2 regions of the Streptomyces sp. SD31 genome follow, and region 2 is predicted to be linked to the other one. Evidence: predicted binding sites of a transcription regulator. Region 2 holds the regulator's gene; the other holds the start of a gene.
The links. Region 2 encodes HspR, which represses chaperone genes until heat shock. Its sites were predicted from a motif close to TTGAGNNNNNNNNNCTCAA; they were not measured.
Positions count from the first base shown of each region.

Region 1 (10,922 bases), on a different contig from region 2:
ACGGTCGATGATGACCGCGTGGCGCTGGCCGAACGTACCGCGCTGCGAGTCCTGACCCGCCAGGCGGACCGGGACACCCTCCAGCAGCAGGGAGCCGATCGCGAGGGTCTCGCCCATGCCCCAGTCGATGGTGCCGTCCTCGACCATCGACGCCCGGCGCTGCAGCTGCGGCAGCAGACGCGGGTGGACGGTGATGTGGTCGGGGATGTTGACCTGGGACTCGGCGATCCGCTTGACGACCTCCGAGGTCACCGCGGTGTTCACGGCGACCGGGAACTCGGCCTGCGGGTCCGAGGGCTCCGCGGCGGCCGGCTGCGAGGTGGCCTCGCGGACCTCCGTGAAGACCTTCTCCAGCTGGCCCTGGTAGTCCTGCAGCGCCTGCTCGGCCTCTTCCAGGGTGATGTCGCCGCGACCGATGAGGGACTCGGTGTAGAGCTTGCGCACCGAGCGCTTCTTGTCGATCAGGTCGTACATCAGCGGCTGGGTGAAGGCCGGGTTGTCCGACTCGTTGTGACCGCGGCGGCGGTAGCAGATGAGGTCGATCACCACGTCCTTGTTGAACGCCTGGCGGAACTCGAAGGCCAGACGTGCGACGCGCACGACCGCCTCCGGGTCGTCGCCGTTCACGTGGAAGATCGGGGCCTCGATCATGCGGGCCACGTCCGTGGCGTACATCGACGAGCGCGAGGACTCCGGGGCGGCCGTGAAGCCGACCTGGTTGTTGATGACCACGTGGACCGTGCCGCCGGTGCGGTAGCCCCGCAGCTGCGACATGTTCAGGGTCTCGGCCACCACGCCCTGGCCCGCGAAGGCCGCGTCGCCGTGCAGGGCCACCGGCAGGACGGTGAAGTCCGTGCCGCCCTTGTTGATGATGTCCTGCTTGGCGCGGGCGACGCCCTCCAGGACCGGGTCCACCGCCTCCAGGTGCGAGGGGTTGGCGGTGAGCGAGACCTTGATCTGCTCGCCGTCCAGGCCGGTGAAGGTGCCCTCGGCGCCCAGGTGGTACTTCACGTCGCCGGAGCCGTGCATCGACTTCGGGTCGAGGTTGCCCTCGAACTCGCGGAAGATCTGGGCGTACGACTTGCCGACGATGTTGGCGAGAACGTTCAGGCGGCCGCGGTGGGCCATGCCGATGACGACCTCGTCCAGGCGGGACTCGGCGGCCGAGTCCAGCACCGCGTCCAGCAGCGGGATGACGGACTCGCCGCCCTCCAGGGAGAAGCGCTTCTGGCCGACGTACTTCGTCTGCAGGAAGGTCTCGAAGGCCTCCGCCGCGTTCAGCCGGCGCAGGATGCGCAGCTGCTCCTCGCGCTCCGGCTTGGTGTGCGGGCGCTCGATGCGGTCCTGGATCCACTTGCGCTGCTTCGGGTCCTGGATGTGCATGAACTCGATGCCGGTGGTGCGGCAGTACGAGTCGCGCAGCACACCGAGGATGTCGCGCAGCTTCATCAGGGACTTGCCGGAGAAGCCGCCGACCGCGAACTCGCGCTCCAGGTCCCACAGGGTGAGGCCGTGCTCGGTGATGTCCAGGTCGGGGTGCTTGCGCTGGCGGTACTCCAGCGGGTCGGTGTCGGCCATGACATGGCCGCGGACCCGGTAGGAGTGGATCAGCTCGAAGACGCGCGCGGCCTTCGTCACGTCGTCGTCGTGCGAGGCGTCGATGTCCTTGAGCCAGCGGACCGGCTCGTAGGGGATGCGCAGGGCCTCGAAGATCTCGTCGTAGAAGTTGTTCTCGCCGAGGAGGAGGTTCGCGACGATCCGCAGGAACTCGCCGGAGGCGGCGCCCTGGATGACCCGGTGGTCGTAGGTCGACGTGAGCGTCATGACCTTCGAGATGCCGAGCTTGTTCAGGGTGTCCTGAGAGGTGCCCTGGAACTCCGCCGGGTAGTCCATGGAGCCGACGCCCATGATGACCGACTGGCCGGGCATCAGACGCGGCACCGAGTGGACGGTGCCGAGGCCGCCCGGGTTGGTCAGGGAGACCGTCACGCCGGTGAAGTCGTCCATGCCCAGCTTGCCGTCGCGGGCACGGCGGACGATGTCCTCGTAGGCCTGCCAGAACTCGAAGAAGTTCAGCGTCTCGGCCTTCTTGATGCCCGCGACCACGAGCTGGCGGTCGCCGTTGGGCTTGACCAGGTCGATGGCGAGGCCGAAGTTGATGTGCTCCGGCTTGACCAGGGTCGGCTTGCCGTCCTTCTCCGCGAAGGAGTAGTTCATCGACGGCATGGCCTTGATGGCCTGCACCATCGCGTAGCCGATGAGGTGGGTGAAGGAGATCTTCCCGCCCCGGGCGCGCTTCAGGTGGTTGTTGATGACGATGCGGTTGTCGAAGAGCAGCTTCACCGGGACCGCGCGCACGGACGTGGCCGTGGGCACCTCCAGCGAGGCGTTCATGTTCTTCGCGACCGCGGCGGACGGGCCGCGCAGCGTCACGTACTCGGGACCGTCGGCGGCTGCGGCGGGCTCGGCCTTCTTCGGCTGAGCGGGCTTCGCGGCCGGCGCGGGCGCGGCGGGCTTCGCCGCGGCCGGAGCCGGGGCGGCAGGCGCGGCGGCCGCGGGCTTCGGGGCCGCGGGAGCCGGCGCGGGGACCGACGGAGCGGCAGGCGCGGCCGGAGCAGCCGGGGCGGCGGGAGCAGCCGGGGCGGCGGGAGCCGCTGGAGCCGTGGTGGTCTCTGCGGCCCCCGCGGCCGCAGTACCCGCCGGAGCCGGGGCGGCGGGCGCCCCCGGCTTGTAGTCGGCGAAGAAGTCCCACCAGGCTCGGTCTACCGAATTGGGGTCCTGGAGGTACTGCTGATAGATCTCGTCGACGAGCCACTCGTTCGCACCGAACGCGGCCGCGGGGTTCTTGCCCGCTTGGTCGGTGTCGGTCGAGATGCTCGAGTTACTGGGGGACTGTGGCGACACGGCGGCAACCGCCCTCTTCCGCTTCACAAGGTGATGGACAGCGGGAATAAAGGCTACGCCCCTATGGCCGGGATGGTCAGGCTGAGCAAGGTCATCGTCGCGTAAGTCACATCGGAAAGCGTGTTTCGTGCCGGGAAATGGCGGGAAACAAGCGTGGTTCCGCATCAGCTGGGAAGGGGAGACCGCGGCCCGGCACGCCGAGGGCGCGGGGCTCTGCCTGATCACACGTGTCCGTCAGCCAGGACGCACGTGGATCTTGGTGCTCCGCTTCGAACTTTACGTCAACTTGGCACAGATGGCTGCCCCGGCAGTGTGACAAGAATCCGGCAGCCCCGCTCGGATTCGGCCACTCCGATCCGGCCGCCGTGCAGATCGACGGCCCAGCGTGCGATCGCCAGCCCCAGCCCCGTACCGCCGTCGCTGCCCGGCCCGTGCGGCCGGATCACGGCGCCCCGGTTGAACCGCTCGAAGACCCGGTGCCAGTCCGAGCGCGGAATGCCCGGACCCTCGTCCAGGACCTCCAGCTCCAGCGACTCCGGATACGCCCCGCGCCGCGCCTTGACCGTCACGCGGCCGTGCGGCGGGCTGTGCTTGATCGCGTTGTCGATGAGGTTGGCGACGACCTGGTGGATGCGCTCGGGGTCGGCGTGCGCCGTCAGCTCCGGCGGGGAGACGTCGAGGTGCAGATGGACGTCGGTGCGGGTGTGGCTGCCGGAGCCCGACGCCATGCCGCCGCGGGCGGAGGCGACCATGTTGGCCTCCTTCAGCACGCCCGACAGGTACGGCCAGACCTCGAAGCGCCGCATGCGCAGCGGTACGACGCCGTTGTCCAGCCGGGACAGGTCCAGCAGCGTCTCCACGAGCCGGCCCAGCCGCTCGGTCTGCTTCAGCGCCGTACGCATGGTTTCCGGGTCGGCCTCGGCGATGCCGTCGACCACGTTCTCCAGGACGGCCCGCAGGCCCGCGATCGGGGTGCGCAGCTCGTGCGAGACGTTCGCCACCAGCTCCTTGCGCTGCTGGTCCTGGGCCGCCAGCTCGTCCGCCATGCGGTTGATGGTCTCGGCCAGGTCGCCCAGCTCGTCCCGGCGGTTCTCCCGCACCCGGCGCGTGTAGTCGCCGTGCGAGATGGACCGGGCCACCGCGTTCATCTCGTCCAGCGGCGCGGTGAGCGAATGCGCCACGAACTGCGTAATGAGCAGGGTGGCGATCATCGAGAAGACCGTGATGAAGCGCAGCTCCGTCTGGGTGCGCACGGCGATCATGGACAGGCCGGTGGTGATCAGCACCGCGATGATGACCAGCGCGCCCAGCTTGGTCTTGATCGAGAACGGACGTACGCCGCCCCAGGGCTCCCCGGGGCCTCTCCGTGCGGCCGGCCCGTCGCTCATGGCGTCGGAGTCTCCAGGGCGTAGCCCACGCCGTGCACCGTACGGATCCGCTCGGCGCCGATCTTCCGGCGCAGGGCCTTGATGTGGCTGTCGACCGTGCGGGTCCCGGAGGCGTCCGCCCAGTCCCACACCTCGGCGAGCAGCTGCTCACGGGAGAGCACCGCGCGCGGGGTGTTCGCCAGGCACACCAGGAGGTCGAACTCGGTCGGGGTGAGGTGAACATCCTCACTGCGCACCCGCACCCGCCGCTGCGCGTGGTCGATCTCCAGCTCGCCGAGGCGCAGGATGCCCGAGCGCGGCGTCGTGGCGGCCAGTGCGGCCCGCTCGACGCGGCGCAGCAGCACATGCACGCGGGCCGCCAGCTCCCGCATCGAGAACGGCTTGGTCATGTAGTCGTCGGCGCCGACGCCGAGCCCGACCAGCATGTCGGTCTCGTCGTCGCGCGCGGTCAGCATCAGCACCGGTACCGGCCGTTGGGCCTGCACCCGGCGGCACACCTCCAGGCCGTCGAAGCCCGGCAGCATGATGTCGAGGATCAGCAGGTCGGGCTGCCAGGCCTCGGCCGTGTCGACGGCCGCCGGACCGTCGCCCGCGGTCTGCACGAGAAAACCCTCGGCGCGCAGACGGGCCGCGATGGCGTCCACGATGGTCGGATCGTCCTCGACCACGAGGACCCGGCGCTGAGCGCCGGGAGTCGCCGCCGTGCCGTTGTGGGAGGTGTGTGTCTGCTCCATCGCCCGCCCCAAAGTTGCTTTCCGGAATCCGTGGGGTGATCCCGCTAACTGGCTATGCCTGCGCATGCTTGCGATTGACGCTTGAATGATCCGCGTCAGGTGAGCAGAGTACGGGGAGTCACCGTGCCACGGCTATCCAGGTCGTACGGCGAGGTGTACGACGTCCGGAACGCCCCGGGCAACGGGGATCTCTTCGGTACGCACCTGTTGGAATCCGGCATTACACAAGGTTTCTTCGAATTCCGGAGATGGTCGGGCGGACCAAACGGCCAGCACTCCGCCCGGTCTCAACGCCCCTGCGCAGGCTGTCAGTCCGGCCGGGGAGTACAGGCTGTCGTTGCCCTCGGTGACGGTCCAGCCGGGCCCGTTGTCGATGTCGAGGCACAGGGCGTCATACGTGTCGTAAGTCTCATGTACGTGCGCCACCAGATCCGTTTCCAGAATCCGGGTGCGCGGGTCGGCGAGGGCGCGGGCGGAGAAGTGGGACAACGGCCCGTCGAGATGCCAGCCGATAATCGCCGGCTCGCGCTCGACGACGGTGATCCGATTCGGGCGCGGATCGGCGGCGGCGTGTGCGAGCGAGAACCCGACGCCGAGCCCGCCGATCAGCACGTGCGGCTCCGGCCGGCCGCCCAGCGCGCCGAGCGCCGCGTCGACGAGCAGCCGCTCCGAGCGCCCGTCGGAGGTGTCCATCAGAAAGCAGCCGTTGGCGATGATCTGGAGCAGTTCGCCGTGCCGCCGCAACACGATCTCGCCGTACGGGCCTTCGCGACGGTCCAGGACTTCGGGGATGTCGTACGAAGTGGGCATCCGGCCATCCTGGCAGGTCGGGCGGGGACGGCCGAGGGAAATACCACCAGTGGGTGACCTCGGGATCTTCTTGAGAGGTTGCTGAGAATCCGCTGTCATGTGGCGCTGGTCACAGACATGGGTGAGGGGCGGGCTGAGGGTGGGGCAAACGGAAGGAGCGCTTCACCGTGGAACGAACTGTGACTGGCCCTTCCGGCGACGCGAGCCTGCCCGAGGTGGCCGGGCTGCTGGACGGGATGCCGCGCCAGCGCGGACCACTGAGCGCCGCTCCGGCGCCGTCCCCGGCGCCGGAGATCGCCGAGGCGACCGGGGCGACCGGCGCCACCGAGGCCGCCGCGACTGCTGCGGCAACCGCACCCCGAACCCCCGCCCTCCGCCCCTGGCGTCTGCTCCCCACCCCCACCGCAACGCCCGTCACCTGCGCCTACGCCGCCGTCCTGGCCGTCACCTCACTGATCGCCACCTACGCCGATCCCGCCCTCGTCCACGCCCTGCACCAGGGCTCCAGCACCGATGTGGCGCACCTCGTGCGGACGCCCGTGCTGGTGCTGGTCACCAGCGCGCTGTGGATCGCGGGCGGGATCACGACGCCGTACACGCTCGGCTTCCTGCTCGTGCTCACCGCGCTGGAGCGGCGTATCGGCGCCGCTCGCACGGCCGTCGTCTTCCTGCTCGGGCACGTCCTGGCCACCCTCGCGACCGAGGTCCCGGTCGGGATCGCGGTGCTGGTCGGCCACCTCCCCGACAGCTCGCTGCACCGCCTCGACTACGGCATCAGCTTCGGCGTCGCCACGAGCGTCGGCGCGCTGGCCGGGCTGCTGCGGCCGTGGCTGCGGTGGCCGGTGCTGGTGCTGTTCGGCGGGATGCTGGTCCAGGGCCTGCTCAATCTCACGGATCCGATGACCAATTGGGGGCATCTGATCTCCCTGGTCATCGGGATCGCGCTGTGGCCGGTGGTGCGCCGCTGGTACGCCCCGGCTTCAGCCGGCCACGGGCGACCACACGTACGGCGTGGTCGTCGTCACCGCCTCGAAGCCCAGCCGCCGCAGGATGGGCGCGCTGTCGTCGGAGGCGTCGACGTGCAGGTGGCCGACCCTGCGCGCGACGGCGAGGGCGGCGCGGGTGGCGACCAGCGCCCGGTAGATGTCCTGACCGCGCCACTCGGCCGACGTTGACCCGCCCCACAGGCTCGCGAACCCGGTCCCCGCGCGGAACACCAGCCACGCCGCGGAGACGACTTGGCCGTCCGCTTCGGCGACGTACACGGCGATCTCGTCCGGGGCGGACGCGACACGGCCGATGAGATCGTCGGCGAGCCAGCTCCGGTCCTCGTCCCACACGACCGACTCCATCGCGGCGATACGGCGTCCTCGGGCAGGAAGCCGGCCTCGTGCAGGCGGTCGGTGAGGTCGGCCGGGTCGTCGTGGGACCGCGTCTTCCACTCCACCGCCTCGCCGCGTGCCGCGAAGTAGTCGCGCTGGCGGGCGATGAGCCGGTCGAGCTCGGCGCCGCGTACGCCGAGCGAGCGCGGGCCGCTGACGAGGCCCCGGAATCCGCCGACGATCCGCAGCAGGGGACCGTCCTGTTCGTACGTCACACCTGCGGGCGGGTTCGGGGGTGCGCCGCGCATCTGGTCGTCGTAGGCGGCGAGAAGGGTCTCTGTGTCTGTCGCGGTGTCCGTCACGGGGAGACGGTGGGGGAAGGAACAGGCCCCCGGCAACCGTTTATGGGTGAAAGCCGAGGTCACAGTCGGCGCCCGCGGGTGATCGCTGACAGCGAACGAAGGCCTGGGAACATTCGAGCCCTCCCATGCATTGAGTCGACATAACTCAACTTGACTGCCGAAGGGGAGATCATGGCTTCGACGTCCACACCGCTCACCCTGCCTGTGCTGCCGCTCGACGATGAGGTCGTGCTGCCCGGAATGGTGGTCCCGCTGGACTTGAACGACGCCGATGTGCGCGCCGCCGTGGAGGCCGCGCAGGCGGCCGCCCGCTCGCAATCCGGAAAGCCACGGGTGCTTCTGGTGCCGCGCATCGACGGTACGTACGCGAGCACCGGTGTGCTCGGCACCGTCGAGCAGGTCGGCCGGCTGGCCGACGGTGACCCGGGTGCCCTGATCCGCGGTCGCGGCCGCGTGCGGATCGGCGCCGGGACGACCGGACCGGGTGCGGCACTGTGGGTCGAGGGGACGCGGGTCGACGAGAGCGTGCCCGAACCGCTGCCCGGACAGGTCGCCGAACTGGTCAAGGAATACAAGGCCCTTGCCACCGCCTGGCTGCGCAAGCGCGGCGCCTGGCAGGTCGTCGACCGCGTCCAGGCCATCGACGACGTCTCCGCCCTGGCCGACAACTCCGGTTACTCGCCCTTCCTGTCCACCGAACAGAAGGTGGAACTCCTGGAGACCGCCGACCCGGTCGCCCGCCTCAAGCTCGCCACCCGGCACCTGCGCGACCACCTCGCCGAGCAGGACGTCGCCGAGACCATCGCCAAGGACGTCCAGGAGGGCGTCGACAAGCAGCAGCGCGAGTTCCTGCTGCGCCGTCAGCTGGAGGCCGTCCGCAAGGAACTGCGCGAGCTGAACGGCGAGCAGGAGGGCGAGGAGTCCGACGACTACCGCGCCCGCGTGGAGGCCGCCGACCTGCCGGAGAAGGTCCGCGAGGCGGCGCTCAAGGAGGTCGACAAGCTGGAGCGGTCCAGCGACCAGTCGCCCGAGGGATCGTGGATCCGCACGTGGCTCGACACCGTCCTCGAACTGCCCTGGAACGAGCGGACCGAGGACGCGTACGACATCCAGGGCGCGAAGAGTGTGCTGGATGCCGAGCACGCCGGTCTGGAGGACGTGAAGGAGCGGATCACCGAGTACCTGGCGGTGCGCAAGCGCCGTACCGACCGCGGCCTCGGTGTCGTCGGCGGCCGGCGCGGCGGTGCCGTACTGGCCCTGGTCGGCCCGCCCGGCGTCGGCAAGACCTCGCTCGGCGAGTCCGTCGCCCACGCCATGGGCCGCAAGTTCGTCCGGGTCGCCCTCGGCGGCGTCCGCGACGAGGCCGAGATCCGCGGCCACCGCCGTACGTACGTGGGCGCGCTGCCCGGCCGTATCGTGCGCGCGATCAAGGAGGCCGGATCGATGAACCCGGTGGTCCTCCTCGATGAGATCGACAAGGTGGGCTCGGACTTCCGCGGCGACCCCGCGGCCGCGCTCCTGGAGGTCCTGGACCCGGCCCAGAACCACACCTTCCGGGACCACTACCTGGAAGTGGAACTGGACCTGTCGGACGTGGTCTTCCTCGCCACCGCCAACGTCCTGGAGGCCATCCCCGAGGCCCTGCTCGACCGTATGGAGCTGGTCCGCCTCGACGGCTACACCGAGGACGAGAAGATCGTCATCGCCCGCGACCACCTGCTCCCGCGCCAACTGGAGCGGGCGGGCCTGGAGAAGGACGAGGTGACGCTCGACGAGAGCGCACTGCGCAAGCTCGCCGGCGAGTACACGCGCGAGGCGGGCGTCCGCAACCTGGAGCGCTCGATCGCGCGGCTGCTCCGCAAGGTCGCGGCGCAGCACGAACTGGGTGAGCGGAAGCTGCCGTTCACGATCATGGACGGTGACCTGCGCGGTCTGATCGGCCGGCCGCACCACGTGCCCGAGTCCGCCCAGGACCCGGCGGAGCGCCGTACGGCCGTGCCGGGCGTGGCGACGGGGCTCGCGGTGACCGGCGCGGGCGGCGACGTGCTGTTCGTCGAGGCGTCGCTGGCGGATGCGGAGACGGGCGCGGCGGGCCTGACCCTGACGGGCCAACTGGGTGACGTCATGAAGGAGAGCGCACAGATCGCCCTGTCCTTCCTCCGCTCGCACGGCGCCGAACTGGAGCTGCCCGTCGCCGACCTGAAGGACCGGGGCGTGCACATCCACTTCCCGGCGGGCGCGGTGCCCAAGGACGGCCCGAGCGCGGGCATCACGATGACGACGGCGCTGGCGTCGCTGCTCAGCGGACGGCTGGTCCGCACGGACGTGGCGATGACGGGCGAACTCTCCCTGACCGGGCGGGTCCTGCCCATCGGCGGCGTGAAGCAGAAGCTGCTGGCGGCCCACCGGGCGGGCATCACGACCGTGATCATCCCCAAGCGCAACGAGCCCGACCTGGACGACGTCCCCGCCGAGGTGCTGGACAAGCTCGACGTCCATGCCGTGACGGACGTCCGCCAGGTCCTGGAGCTGGCGCTGTCGCCGGCCACCAGCGGCGTGGCGCCGGAGGTTCCGGTCGCGGCGTGACGGACGTGACCGGAAAAGGCAAGGCCCGGGTTTCCCGTGAGGGAGACCGGGCCTTCGCCGTGGGGCGCGCGTCGGACTAGCCGTTGGCCAACGCCTTCACCCGATCCAGCGCGCCGTTGAACCTGTTGTGGTCACCGACGGTCGGCCCGGAGGACGTGTACTGCCACATCGTGTAGTACTTCCAACCCGCCGGCAGTTCGCCCACCGCCGTCGCGTACCGGGCGATCCACAGCGGGTTGACGGAGGCGAAGCCGCTGTGGTTGCCGGTGCACTGTTTCCACCAGCTGGTGGCCGTGTAGATGACGGGGCCGCGGCCGGTGCGGGCCCGGTACCGGTTCAGGAAGTCGCGGATCCAGGTGACCATCGCGCTCGGTGTCTTGCCGTAGCAGGCGTCTCCGTAAGGATTCCACTCGATGTCGAGGACGCCGGGCAAGGTCCTGCCGTCCCGGGACCAGCCGCCGCCGCGATCGATGAAATAGTCGGCCTGGGTTGCTCCATTGGTGGTGTCCGGGGTGGCGAAGTGGTACGCCCCGCGGATCATGCCGACGTCGTGGGAGCCGTCGTACTGCTGGGCGAAGTAGGGGTTCCTGTAGTACGTCCCCTCGGTGGCCTTCACATAGGCCCACTTGACCCCGCTGCCCCACAGCTTCGGCCAGTCGACGTCGCCCTGGTGGCTGGAGACGTCCACGCCTTCCGTCTGAGCGGCCAGGGTCTGGGCGGGGCCGTCGTGCACCCCGTCGTGTACTGCGACGCCCATGCCCATGTGGGCGGAGCCGCGCGGCGGGTCGTCGTCGGCGGATGCGGGAGGGGGCTGGA
Region 1 is NZ_JBQHCX010000013.1:87,710-98,631, forward strand. It holds gene ACTMVF_RS26900 (multifunctional oxoglutarate decarboxylase/oxoglutarate dehydrogenase thiamine pyrophosphate-binding subunit/dihydrolipoyllysine-residue succinyltransferase subunit) at 1-2,904, opposite strand, end outside; gene ACTMVF_RS26905 (HAMP domain-containing sensor histidine kinase) at 3,186-4,292, opposite strand; gene ACTMVF_RS26910 (response regulator transcription factor) at 4,289-5,026, opposite strand; gene ACTMVF_RS26915 (spermidine synthase) at 5,159-5,836, opposite strand; gene ACTMVF_RS26920 (rhomboid-like protein) at 6,004-7,011, shown strand; gene lon (endopeptidase La) at 7,692-10,106, shown strand; gene ACTMVF_RS26930 (lysozyme) at 10,183-10,922, opposite strand, start outside.
Region 1: the regulator HspR is predicted to act here: its motif matches at 7,651-7,669, upstream of lon (endopeptidase La).

Region 2 (10,922 bases):
AGCGGCCGCTGCCGTTGCTCGGCGGTGCCGGTGTCGTGCTCGTGACCTGCCTGGTCGTCGCCGCGGGGGAGTGGACGGGCTTCGCCCCGCTGGGCCCCGAGATCGAGCGGCTGCTGATGGCCGCGGGCGCCGTCGCCGTGCTCGGGCTGGTCGCCGACGTGCGGCGGGTGAAGGCGCGGTTCCTGGCCGGCGGTACGGCCGTGGCGGCGGCCTGCGTGGTGCCGTACGGCGAGACGGGCTTCCTGCTGGGGGTGCCGGCCGTCGGCTGGATCGTTCTCGTCGCCGTCGGCTTCAAGGCGCTCGACCATGCGGACGGGCTGGCCGGCACCGTCGGGGTCGTCACCGCGTTCGGCGTCGGGCTGCTGGCGGCGGCCGAGGTGATGGACGAACTGGCCGTGCTGCTGAGCGTGCTGGCCGCCGCCCTGACCGGTTTCCTCATGCACAACTGGCACCCCGCCCGGGTCGGGCTCGGGGCGTGCGGATCCCTGTTCGTCGGGTTCGTGCTGGCGTCGACGGCCGTGATGACCCGTACCGGGCACGAGCCGGTGTCGAGCATGGGTGTGCTCTACGCGCTCACCGCGCTCGCCACCGCCGACGTCCTCCTGGTGGCGCTGTCCCGCCGGCTGGCCGGGCGGCCGCTGCTGCGGGGCGGCCCCGACCATCTCGCCCATCGCCTGCGCCGGCTCGGCCTCACCCCGCCGGCCGCGACCGTCGTCCTGGGTGTGGCGGCCTTCTCCGGGGTACTCGTCGCCGTTCTCGTGCACATGGGATGGCTTGCCGAGTCGGGAGTGTTCTGGGTGGGGGTGGGTGCCCTCATCGCCGTATTCGGACTGCTGCTGGTCAAGCCCTACGCGCCTCGTCGTCAACCCTCTTTTCCCCTGGGGGGTGCTGTGCGGCCGCCTGCTCAGGCCACATCTACGCAGGTCAGAGCCCAGTTGCGTGTAAGGAACGGATAAGAGTTGAGTGGGGTCGACTCAGCTCTGTTGACCGGGGCGGGGCCGTCATGCACACTTGAGTCCGTTCCACTCAAGTCAGCTGGAGGAATCAACCATGGCACGTGCGGTCGGCATCGACCTGGGCACGACTAACTCCGTCGTCAGCGTTCTGGAGGGCGGCGAGCCCACCGTCATCACCAACGCCGAGGGCGCCAGGACCACGCCTTCCGTCGTCGCCTTCGCCAAGAACGGTGAGGTGCTCGTCGGCGAGGTCGCCAAGCGTCAGGCGGTCACGAACGTCGACCGGACCATCCGGTCCGTGAAGCGTCACATGGGCACCGACTGGAAGATGGAGCTCGACGGGAAGCCCTTCAACCCGCAGCAGATCTCCGCCTTCATCCTCCAGAAGCTGAAGCGGGACGCCGAGTCCTACCTGGGCGAGAAGGTGACCGACGCGGTCATCACCGTCCCGGCGTACTTCAACGACTCCGAGCGCCAGGCGACGAAGGAGGCCGGCGAGATCGCCGGTCTGAACGTCCTGCGCATCGTCAACGAGCCCACCGCGGCCGCGCTCGCGTACGGTCTCGACAAGGACGACCAGACGATCCTCGTCTTCGACCTCGGTGGCGGCACCTTCGACGTGTCCCTGCTGGAGATCGGCGACGGCGTCGTCGAGGTGAAGGCCACCAACGGTGACAACCACCTCGGTGGTGACGACTGGGACCAGCGCGTCGTCGACTACCTGGTGCAGCAGTTCAAGTCCGGTCACGGCGTGGACCTCGCCAAGGACAAGATGGCCCTCCAGCGCCTCCGCGAGGCCGCCGAGAAGGCCAAGATCGAGCTGTCCTCCTCCACCGAGACCTCGATCAACCTGCCCTACATCACCGCCTCTGCCGAGGGCCCGCTGCACCTGGACGAGAAGCTCACCCGGGCTCAGTTCCAGCAGCTGACCGCGGACCTGCTGGAGCGCTGCAAGACCCCGTTCTTCAACGTCATGAAGGACGCCGGCGTCTCCATCAACGAGATCGACCACGTCGTCCTCGTCGGTGGCTCCACCCGTATGCCCGCCGTCGCCGAGCTCGTCAAGGAGCTGACCGGCGGCAAGGAGGCCAACAAGGGCGTGAACCCGGACGAGGTCGTCGCCATCGGCGCCTCGCTCCAGGCCGGTGTCCTCAAGGGTGAGGTCAAGGACGTCCTGCTCCTCGACGTGACCCCGCTGTCCCTCGGTATCGAGACCAAGGGCGGCATCATGACCAAGCTCATCGAGCGCAACACCACGATCCCGACCAAGCGGTCCGAGATCTTCACGACGGCCGAGGACAACCAGCCGTCCGTGCAGATCCAGGTCTACCAGGGCGAGCGCGAGATCGCGGCGTACAACAAGAAGCTCGGGATGTTCGAGCTGACCGGTCTGCCGCCGGCGCCGCGCGGTGTCCCGCAGATCGAGGTGTCCTTCGACATCGACGCCAACGGCATCATGCACGTGACCGCCAAGGACCTGGGCACGGGCAAGGAGCAGAAGATGACCGTCACCGGCGGCTCCTCGCTGCCGAAGGACGAGGTCGACCGGATGCGCCAGGAGGCCGAGCAGTACGCGGAGGAGGACCACCGCCGCCGCGAGGCCGCCGAGACCCGCAACCAGGGCGAGCAGCTCGTCTACCAGACGGAGAAGTTCCTCAAGGACAACGAGGACAAGGTCCCCGGCGAGGTCAAGACCGAGGTCGAGGCCGCCGTCGAGGAGCTGAAGACCGCGCTCAAGGGCGAGGACACCGCCGAGATCCGCACGGCCACCGAGAAGGTCGCCGCGGTCTCGCAGAAGGTCGGCCAGGCCATGTACGCCGACGCCCAGGGCGCGCAGGCCGCCGGTGGCCCCGAGGGCGCCACGGCGGGCGGCAAGGCCGCCGACGACGACGTCGTCGACGCCGAGATCGTGGACGACGAGCGCAAGGACGGTGCCGCGTAATGACGGAGGAGACCCCGGGCTTCGAGGAGAAGCCCGACGTCCCCTCCGGCGCGACCCCTGACGACGCCGAGTCGAAGGCCGCAACCTCGTCGAACAGCGAGGGGGCGGCCCCGGCCGGGGACGGAGCAGCAGACGCGGGCCTGGTGGCCCAGCTGGACCAGGTGCGTACGGCGCTCGGTGAGCGCACGGCGGACCTCCAGCGGCTCCAGGCCGAGTACCAGAACTACCGCCGCCGTGTCGAGCGCGACCGGATCACGGTCAAGGAGATCGCCATCGCGAACCTCCTGACCGAGCTCCTGCCCGTGCTCGACGACATCGGGCGCGCACGGGAACACGGCGAACTCGTCGGCGGATTCAAGTCCGTCGGGGAGTCGCTGGAGACCGTCGCGGCGAAGCTGGGCCTGCAGCAGTTCGGCAAGGAGGGCGAGCCCTTCGACCCGACGATCCACGAGGCCCTGATGCACAGTTACGCGCCGGACGTCACCGAGACGACCTGCGTCGCGATCCTCCAGCCGGGGTATCGCATCGGCGAGCGCACCATCCGCCCCGCGCGGGTGGCCGTCGCCGAGCCCCAGCCGGGCGCGCAGACGGTCAAGGCCGATGAGGCGACCGAGGCGGGCGACGACAAGGAGAGCGGTGGCCCGGACGAGGGCTGACGTTGAATTGACGAGGGACTACGGGAAGGGGGTACGTCGAGGATGAGCACCAAGGACTTCATCGAGAAGGACTTCTACAAGGTCCTCGGCGTCCCCAAGGACGCCACCGAAGCCGAGATCAAGAAGGCGTACCGCAAGCTCGCCCGCGAGTACCACCCGGACGCCAACAAGGGCAACGCCAAGGCGGAGGAGCGCTTCAAGGAGATCTCCGAGGCGAACGACATCCTCGGTGACCCCAAGAAGCGCAAGGAGTACGACGAGGCACGCGCCCTCTTCGGCAACGGCGGCTTCCGCCCGGGGCCGGGCGGCGCGGGCGGCTCCTTCAACTTCGACCTGGGCGACCTCTTCGGAGGCGGCGCCCAGGGCGGGCAAGGGGGAGCCGGCGGCTTCGGCGGCGGACTCGGTGACGTCTTCGGGGGCCTGTTCAACCGCGGTGGCACGGGTACGACCCGTACCCAGCCCAGGCGCGGCCAGGACATCGACACCGAGGTCAGCCTCAGCTTCACCGAGGCGATCGAGGGTGCGACGGTCCCGCTGCGGATGTCCTCGCAGTCTCCCTGCAAGGCCTGCGCCGGCACCGGCGACAAGAACGGCACACCGCGGGTGTGCCCGACCTGCGTCGGCACCGGCCAGGTGGCGCGGGGCTCCGGTGGCGGCTTCTCCCTCACCGACCCCTGCCCGGACTGCAAGGGGCGCGGCCTGATGGCCGAGCACCCCTGCCTGGAGTGCAAGGGCAGCGGCCGGGCGAAGTCGTCCAGGACCATGCAGGTGCGCATCCCGGCCGGGGTCTCCGACGGCCAGCGCATCCGTCTGCGCGGCAAGGGCGCACCCGGTGAACGCGGCGGCCCGTCCGGCGACCTGTACGTCACCGTGCATGTCGCCGCGCACCCGGTGTTCGGCCGCAAGGACGACAACCTCACGGTGACCGTCCCCGTGACCTTCACGGAGGCGGCCCTCGGCGGCGAGGTCAGGGTCCCCACCCTGGGCGGACCGCCGGTCACCCTGAAACTGCCGCCCGGCACACCCAACGGCCGCACCATGCGGGCGCGGGGCAAGGGCGCGGTCCGCAAGGACGGCACCCGCGGCGACCTCCTGGTCACCGTCGAGGTGAGTGTCCCGAAGGACCTTTCGGGGAAGGCTCGTGACGCACTGGAGGCGTATCGCGAGGCGACCGCGGGCGAGGACCCGCGGGCGGAGCTGTTCCAGGCCGCGAAGGGAGCATGAGTCAGATGGACGGTCGTCGACGCAACCCGTATGAACTGACCGAGGAAACCCCGGTCTACGTCATCTCGGTGGCGGCCCAGCTCTCCGGCCTGCACCCGCAGACGCTGCGCCAGTACGACCGTCTGGGCCTGGTGTCTCCGGACCGCACCGCCGGCCGGGGGCGCCGCTACTCGGCCCGCGACATCGAACTGCTGCGCACCGTCCAGCAGTTGTCGCAGGACGAGGGCATCAACCTGGCCGGCATCAAGCGCATCATCGAACTGGAGAACCAGGTCGCCGCGCTCCAGTCCCGGGTCGCCGAACTGCAGTCGGCCCTGGACGGCGCGGCGGCGGCGATGCAGCAGCGCGAGGCGGCGGTGCACGCGTCGTACCGCCGGGACCTGGTGCCGTATCAGGAAGTGCAGCAGACCAGCGCGTTGGTGGTGTGGCGGCCCAAGCGGCAGCAGACCTCTGACTGATGGCGACGTCAAAGGCCCTTGGCCCGCAGGTTCCTCTCGGAACCTGCGGGCCAAGGGCCTTTTGGCTCCTCCGACCTTTGACCTCAAGGTTGGTTGAGGTCCTAATGTCACCCGCATGATTCTCGTGACCGGAGCCACCGGAAACATAGGCAGCGCCCTCGTGAAGGAACTCCGGGGGATCGACGCCGGACCGCTGGGAGGGCTCACCCGGGATGCCGCGCGGGCCGTGTTCCCGGAAGGAGTCGAGGCGGTCGAGGGTGACCTCGGCCGGCCGTCCTCACTGAAGCCTGCGCTGGAGGGGGTGCGCTCCCTGTTCCTCGTGTCGCGACTCGGCCCGGACGCCGAGATCCTCGAAGCCGCCCGGGCGGCGGGCGTGGAGCATGTGGTGCTGGTCTCGTCCATCACCGCACAGACGCATCCGCACCTGGGCCCGGCCGCGGAGAACCTGGCCGTCGAGCGTCTGCTCAAGGGCAGCGGCATGGCGTGGACGATCCTGCGGCCGACGCAGTTCGCCTCGAACGCCCTGTGGTGGGCCGAGGAGATCCGTGACCACGGAGCGGTCCGTACGCCTTATGCGGACATCGGGTTGCCCACGATCCACCCCGCGGACATCGCGGCGGTGGCACGGGTGGCGCTGACCGAGTCCGGCCATCGAGGGCGGACGTACGCGCTGACCGGCCCACAGCGGATCACCGCCCGGCAGCAGGTGGAAGCCCTCGCGGACGTGCTGGGCCGGGACGTGGCGCTCGCCGAGATCAGCCGGGAGGAGGCCCACCGTGACCTGGCCGCCCTCCTGGGCGACGAGACCGCCGACGCGATGCTCGATGTGACGGGCGGCGCCGTCAACGCGGAACTGCTCATGGTGCGCGACACCGTTTCCCGAATCGCCGGTGCCCCGGCCAGGACGTTCCGCCAATGGGTGTCGGAGCACGCCACCGCCTTCAGCTGAGCCGGTCGAGGAGGTCGCCGCCCGGCAGACGCGGGGTGCGGTGGCGTCGGCGGGGGCGAACCGCGGGCCGCCCGCCTCGAAGTCCTGGCCGATCGGCTCGCCCGGGACGATGTTCAGCTCCGTGGCGGTGACGGTGGGGACGGACGGGTCGCCGTCCGGGATGTCGATGCAGAGCATGGCCAGCGGGTCCTCGGCGTCGGTGCGGTCCTTCAGTCTGTTCGGCGACGACGGCGATCAACCGTCGCCGAACAGGGCCGGCCGGGGCACCGATTGGTTGTACGGTCCTGCGGGCGGCGTCCTCGGCTGTATCCGGTGTCAGGGAATCAGCTCACCGATCGCATCGCCGACCAGCATCCACATCGGCTGCGCGCCCGTGCCGAACGCGGCGGCGACGGCGTAGCCCAGGGCGGCATCCGTGGGGTCCGGCGCGATGTCCGGGTCAGTGTCCGGCCCGGTGTCCGGCCCGGGATCCTGTCGCCACTCGGCCGCCACTTGCCCGTCGCCCTCGGAGTAGAAGTTCCCCAACCGCCGCCCGTCGCGCAGGAACTGGCTCCCCGGCAACGAGTCGGGCACCAGCCGCCACAGGTGGCCCGCATACCGGACGTCGACCCGGAACGAACGCCGGGTCAGCCGGCCCTTGGCGGGGTGCACGGAGGCTTCCTCGCCGTCGACGGTGAGGGTGAGCCGGCCGCCGTCCCGGGTCCCGACGGGTATGTGGTCGTCGGTCTCGGTGCCGGCGGCACGGCTCAGCACGATCCGCGGTAGCGCCTCGCCCTCGACGACGACTTCGCCCCGCTCGGTGTCCAGGCGGACGGCCAGCGGGCCGAACAGGCTGTCCTCGACGGGGGTTTCAGTCACGGTCATGCGGATGATCTTCGCAGGGGGCAGGTGGGGCAGGTGGGGCAGGTGGGGCAGGTGGGGCAGGTCAGGCGGCGGGCGCCGTGACCGTCCAGTCGCCCGCGGGTACGGACTCGGTGCCGTCGGCCTGCACACCGGTCACCCAGTAGTAGGACGTGGTGCCGCGCCGCGCGCCCGTGTCGGAGTACGTGAAGGCACCGGCCGGGAGTTCGGCGATCTTCTCGTACGCCGAGGAGGCCGGGTTCCACCGGTAGACACGGAAGCTCTCCGCGGGGTCGGCGGACTCCTCCTCGCCCGCGCCGAGCCCGGACCACTCGAGGCGGTTGCCCTCGTCGCCCTCCGCGCCCGTGACCGTCAGGCGCAGCGGTGAGCCCTCGGGCGTCGCCACGCTCGGCGTCATGTCGAGCTCGGTGACCCGCACGGCCTCGACCGAATCGTCGCTCCACTTGATGGCGGAGTTGCCCTCGTCGTCCACGGCGTCGACGAAGAAGCAGACCTCGTCGCCGTCAGGGAGCGTGGTGTACGCGTACGAGGTCTCGTCGGGGGAGACGTAGTCCACCAGGCTTCCGGCACAGACCTGTTCGCCCTCGTCGCCCCACAGCTCGCCCCAGTGGATCGTGTAGTACCGCAGATCCTCGGCCGGGCTCTTGTCCCAGTCCAGCTGGAAGCCGTACTCGGTCGGGGTGACGTTCAGCCCGCTGACGAGCGGCGGGGGGTCGTTGTCCCAGATCTTGCCCCGCTGGGGCTCGGTGAGGGCGGATTCGTTGCCCGCCGCGTCGACGGCCGACACCCGGTAGTAGTACACGGTGCCCTCGACGGCCGAGGTGTCCAGGTAGGAGAGCTGGTCCGTGCTCGCGACCTCGGCGTACGTGCCGTTCTCGCTCGCCGCCCGGAAGACGCGGTACGTCGCCGCGTCCGCGACCGCGTCCCAGCCGACCAGCAGTCCGCCCGTACCCCCGGTCGGGGTCACCTCGCCCGTCGCGCTCGTGATGGTGGGCACGCCGGGTGCGGTCCGGTCGGCGGTGGTGACGGCCTGGTCCGCGGTACCGGTCGAGACGTTGCCGGCTTTGTCGTAGGCGCGGATCTCGTAGTAGTAGGTGTCGCCGGTGACCGGGAGGGTGGCGTCGGTGTAGGTGGTGGTGGAGGTCGTGGTGGTCGCGAGGGGTGTGCCGGGGAAGGCAGCGCCCTTGAGGCGGCGGAAGACCCGGTACCCCGCGAGGTCCATCTCCTTGTTCTTCGCCCAGGTGAGCTTGGCCTTGCCGGTCGTCGGGTCGTACGCCACCGAAGTCCCGGTCGGGGCCAGGGGCTTGACCGTGTCGACGGATGCCGAAGTGCGGGGCGTGTAGCCGAACTTGACGGTGGCTGTGCCGGTCCAGTTGGCGAAGTCGACGCGCAGGGTGTGCTTGCCGGACGGGATGGTGACGTTGACCGTCTTGCTCACCGTCGTCGACACGTTCTTCCACAGGTCGATCTTGCGGACGCCGTCGAGGTAGACGCGGATGCCGTCCTGTGCGGAGGCGGCGAAGGAGAACGGGCCGCCGGAGCCGAAGTCCCGTGTCACGGTCCAGCGGACGGAGAAGTTGTCCTTCGGCAGACCGGTGGCGGGGGCCCCGCTCCAGGTCTGGTCGATGGCGCTGTCGCAGTCCGTCTTCTTCGCGGTGCCCGAAAGGGTCGTATTCGCGAAGAACTGCCGTTTGAAGACGGGCGAGGCGCAGGTCACGGCGGCGGACGCGGGGGTCGTCGCGAGCAGGGTGCCCGCGGTGGCGAGCACGACCGTCGTCGCGGCTGCGGCGGTCGTGCGTCTGGCTGGGTTCATTCGATCCTCTGGTCGAGTGCGGAACATTGGTTGGGGGTTGTCCAGATCACGACTCGCGAGGAATGGCTTTGGTTGTACGGTCTTGGTCGACTCTTCGACCAAGGTTCGGTGGAGGGTGTGTAATGGGCGTTTGGAGACGTTCCGTGTTGCCTTCACATGCGCAGCTGAGCGTGGTGTTGCGCACTCGTTAAGTAGTTCCGCTTGACGCTGGGGGCCGTCGCCGCGTTGTCTTTTCAGACATCTGGGCGCAATGGCGCGTCCGTGTCCCGAAGGCACCAGAAGTGAGCTCCTCTATGCGTTCCATGCGCCCCCTGCGCCGTACCGCCACAGCCGTGGCCGCCGCGTCGACGATGACCCTTTCGCTGGCCGCGTGCGGGGCACTGGGCGTCACCGGGGACAGCACTGAGGCGAGCCCGACCAAGGGCAACGACATCACCGTGGGGTTGCTGCTGCCGGAGACGGCGAACACGCGCTACGACAAGTTCGACTACCCCATCATCCGGAGCAAGGTGCAGGAGCTCACGGACAAGCAGGGCCGGGTCGTCTACCTGAACGCGGACGCGGACGCGAAGAAGCAGGAGAGCCAGCTGCAGAAGATGATCGACGACCAGGTCGATGTGATCCTGCTGGACGCCGTCGACGCGCACGCCATCGCCGGCGGCGTGCAGAAGGCCAAGGACGCCGGGATCCCGGTCATCGCCTACGACCGCCTGGCCGAGGGGCCGATCGACGCCTACGTCTCCTTCGACAACGAGCTGGTCGGCGAGGTGCAGGGGCGCTCCCTGCTGGAGGCCATGGGCCCGAACGTCGACTCCTCCGACAAGATCGTCATGATGAACGGCTCGCTCACCGACCCGAACGCCAAGCAGTTCAAGGCGGGCGCCCTCTCCGAGCTCAACGGCTCGGTGGACATCGCCAAGTCCTACGACACCAAGGACTGGAAGCCGGAGAACGCCCAGACCAACATGGCTCTGGCGATCGAGTCCATCGGCGTGAACAACATCAAGGGCGTCTACTCCGCCAACGACGGCATGGCCGGCGGCGTCATCAAGGCCCTGGAGGCCGCGGGCGTGACCGAACTGCCCCCGATCACCGGCCAGGACGCCGAACTGGACGGCGTCCAGCGGATCGTGAGCGGCGAGCAGTACATGAGCGTGTACAAGTCGTACCCGCAGGAGGCGGAGAGCGCCGCGGAGATGGCCGTGGCCAAGGTCAAGGGCCACGACATCCAGTTCGACTCGCTCACCCAGGACCAGGTCGACAGCCCGACCCACAAGGACATCCGGGCCCTGCTGGTCCCCGTGGTCGCCCTGACCCAGGACAACATCAAGGAGACCGTCATCGCCGACGGGATCTACGAGCTGTCCGACATCTGCACCGCCAAGTACAAGGCGGACTGCCTGTCCATCGGGCTGAAGTAGCGCCCGTGGCCTCCGGCTCCCGCCGGCCGGCCTGACCGGCGCCCCGGAGTCGGCTGACGTACAACCAACCCCGCTCCTCGTGAGTCGTGATCAGGACAGCCCACTGGCGGGCTGTCCTGATCACGACCTGAGGACTGAATGAACCCAGCCAGACGTACGACCGCAGCGGCCGCGACCGCCGTCGTACTCGCCACCGCGGGCGGCCTGCTCACCGCCGTCGCCACGCCCGCCTCCGCCGCCGTGACCTGCGCCTCGCCCGTCTTCAAGCGGCAATTCTTCGCGAACACCACCTTCTCGGGTACGCCGAAGAAGACCGACTGCGACAGCGCGATCGACCAGAGCTGGAGCGGGGCTCCCGCCACCGGTCTGCCGAAGGACAACTTCGGCGTGCGGTGGACGCTGACGCGGGACTTCGGCTCCGGCGGCCCGTTCTCCTTCGCAGCCTCCGGGCTGGACGGCATCCGCGTCTACCTCGACGGCGTCCGCAAGATCGACCTGTGGAAGAACGTTTCCTCCACGGTGTCCAAGACGGTCAACGTCACCATCCCGTCCGGCAAGCACACCCTGCGCGTCGACTACGTCAACTGGACCGGAAGCGCCAAGGTCAAGTTCGGCTACACGCCCCGCACTTCGGCATCCGTC
Region 2 is NZ_JBQHCX010000001.1:613,189-624,110, forward strand. It holds gene ACTMVF_RS02755 (MraY family glycosyltransferase) at 1-956, shown strand, start outside; gene dnaK (molecular chaperone DnaK) at 1,051-2,898, shown strand; gene grpE (nucleotide exchange factor GrpE) at 2,898-3,554, shown strand; gene dnaJ (molecular chaperone DnaJ) at 3,597-4,778, shown strand; gene ACTMVF_RS02775 (heat shock protein transcriptional repressor HspR) at 4,784-5,236, shown strand; gene ACTMVF_RS02780 (NAD(P)H-binding protein) at 5,352-6,185, shown strand; gene ACTMVF_RS02785 (hypothetical protein) at 6,501-7,049, opposite strand; gene ACTMVF_RS02790 (PA14 domain-containing protein) at 7,111-8,859, opposite strand; gene ACTMVF_RS02795 (sugar ABC transporter substrate-binding protein) at 9,162-10,280, shown strand; gene ACTMVF_RS02800 (fibronectin type III domain-containing protein) at 10,419-10,922, shown strand, end outside.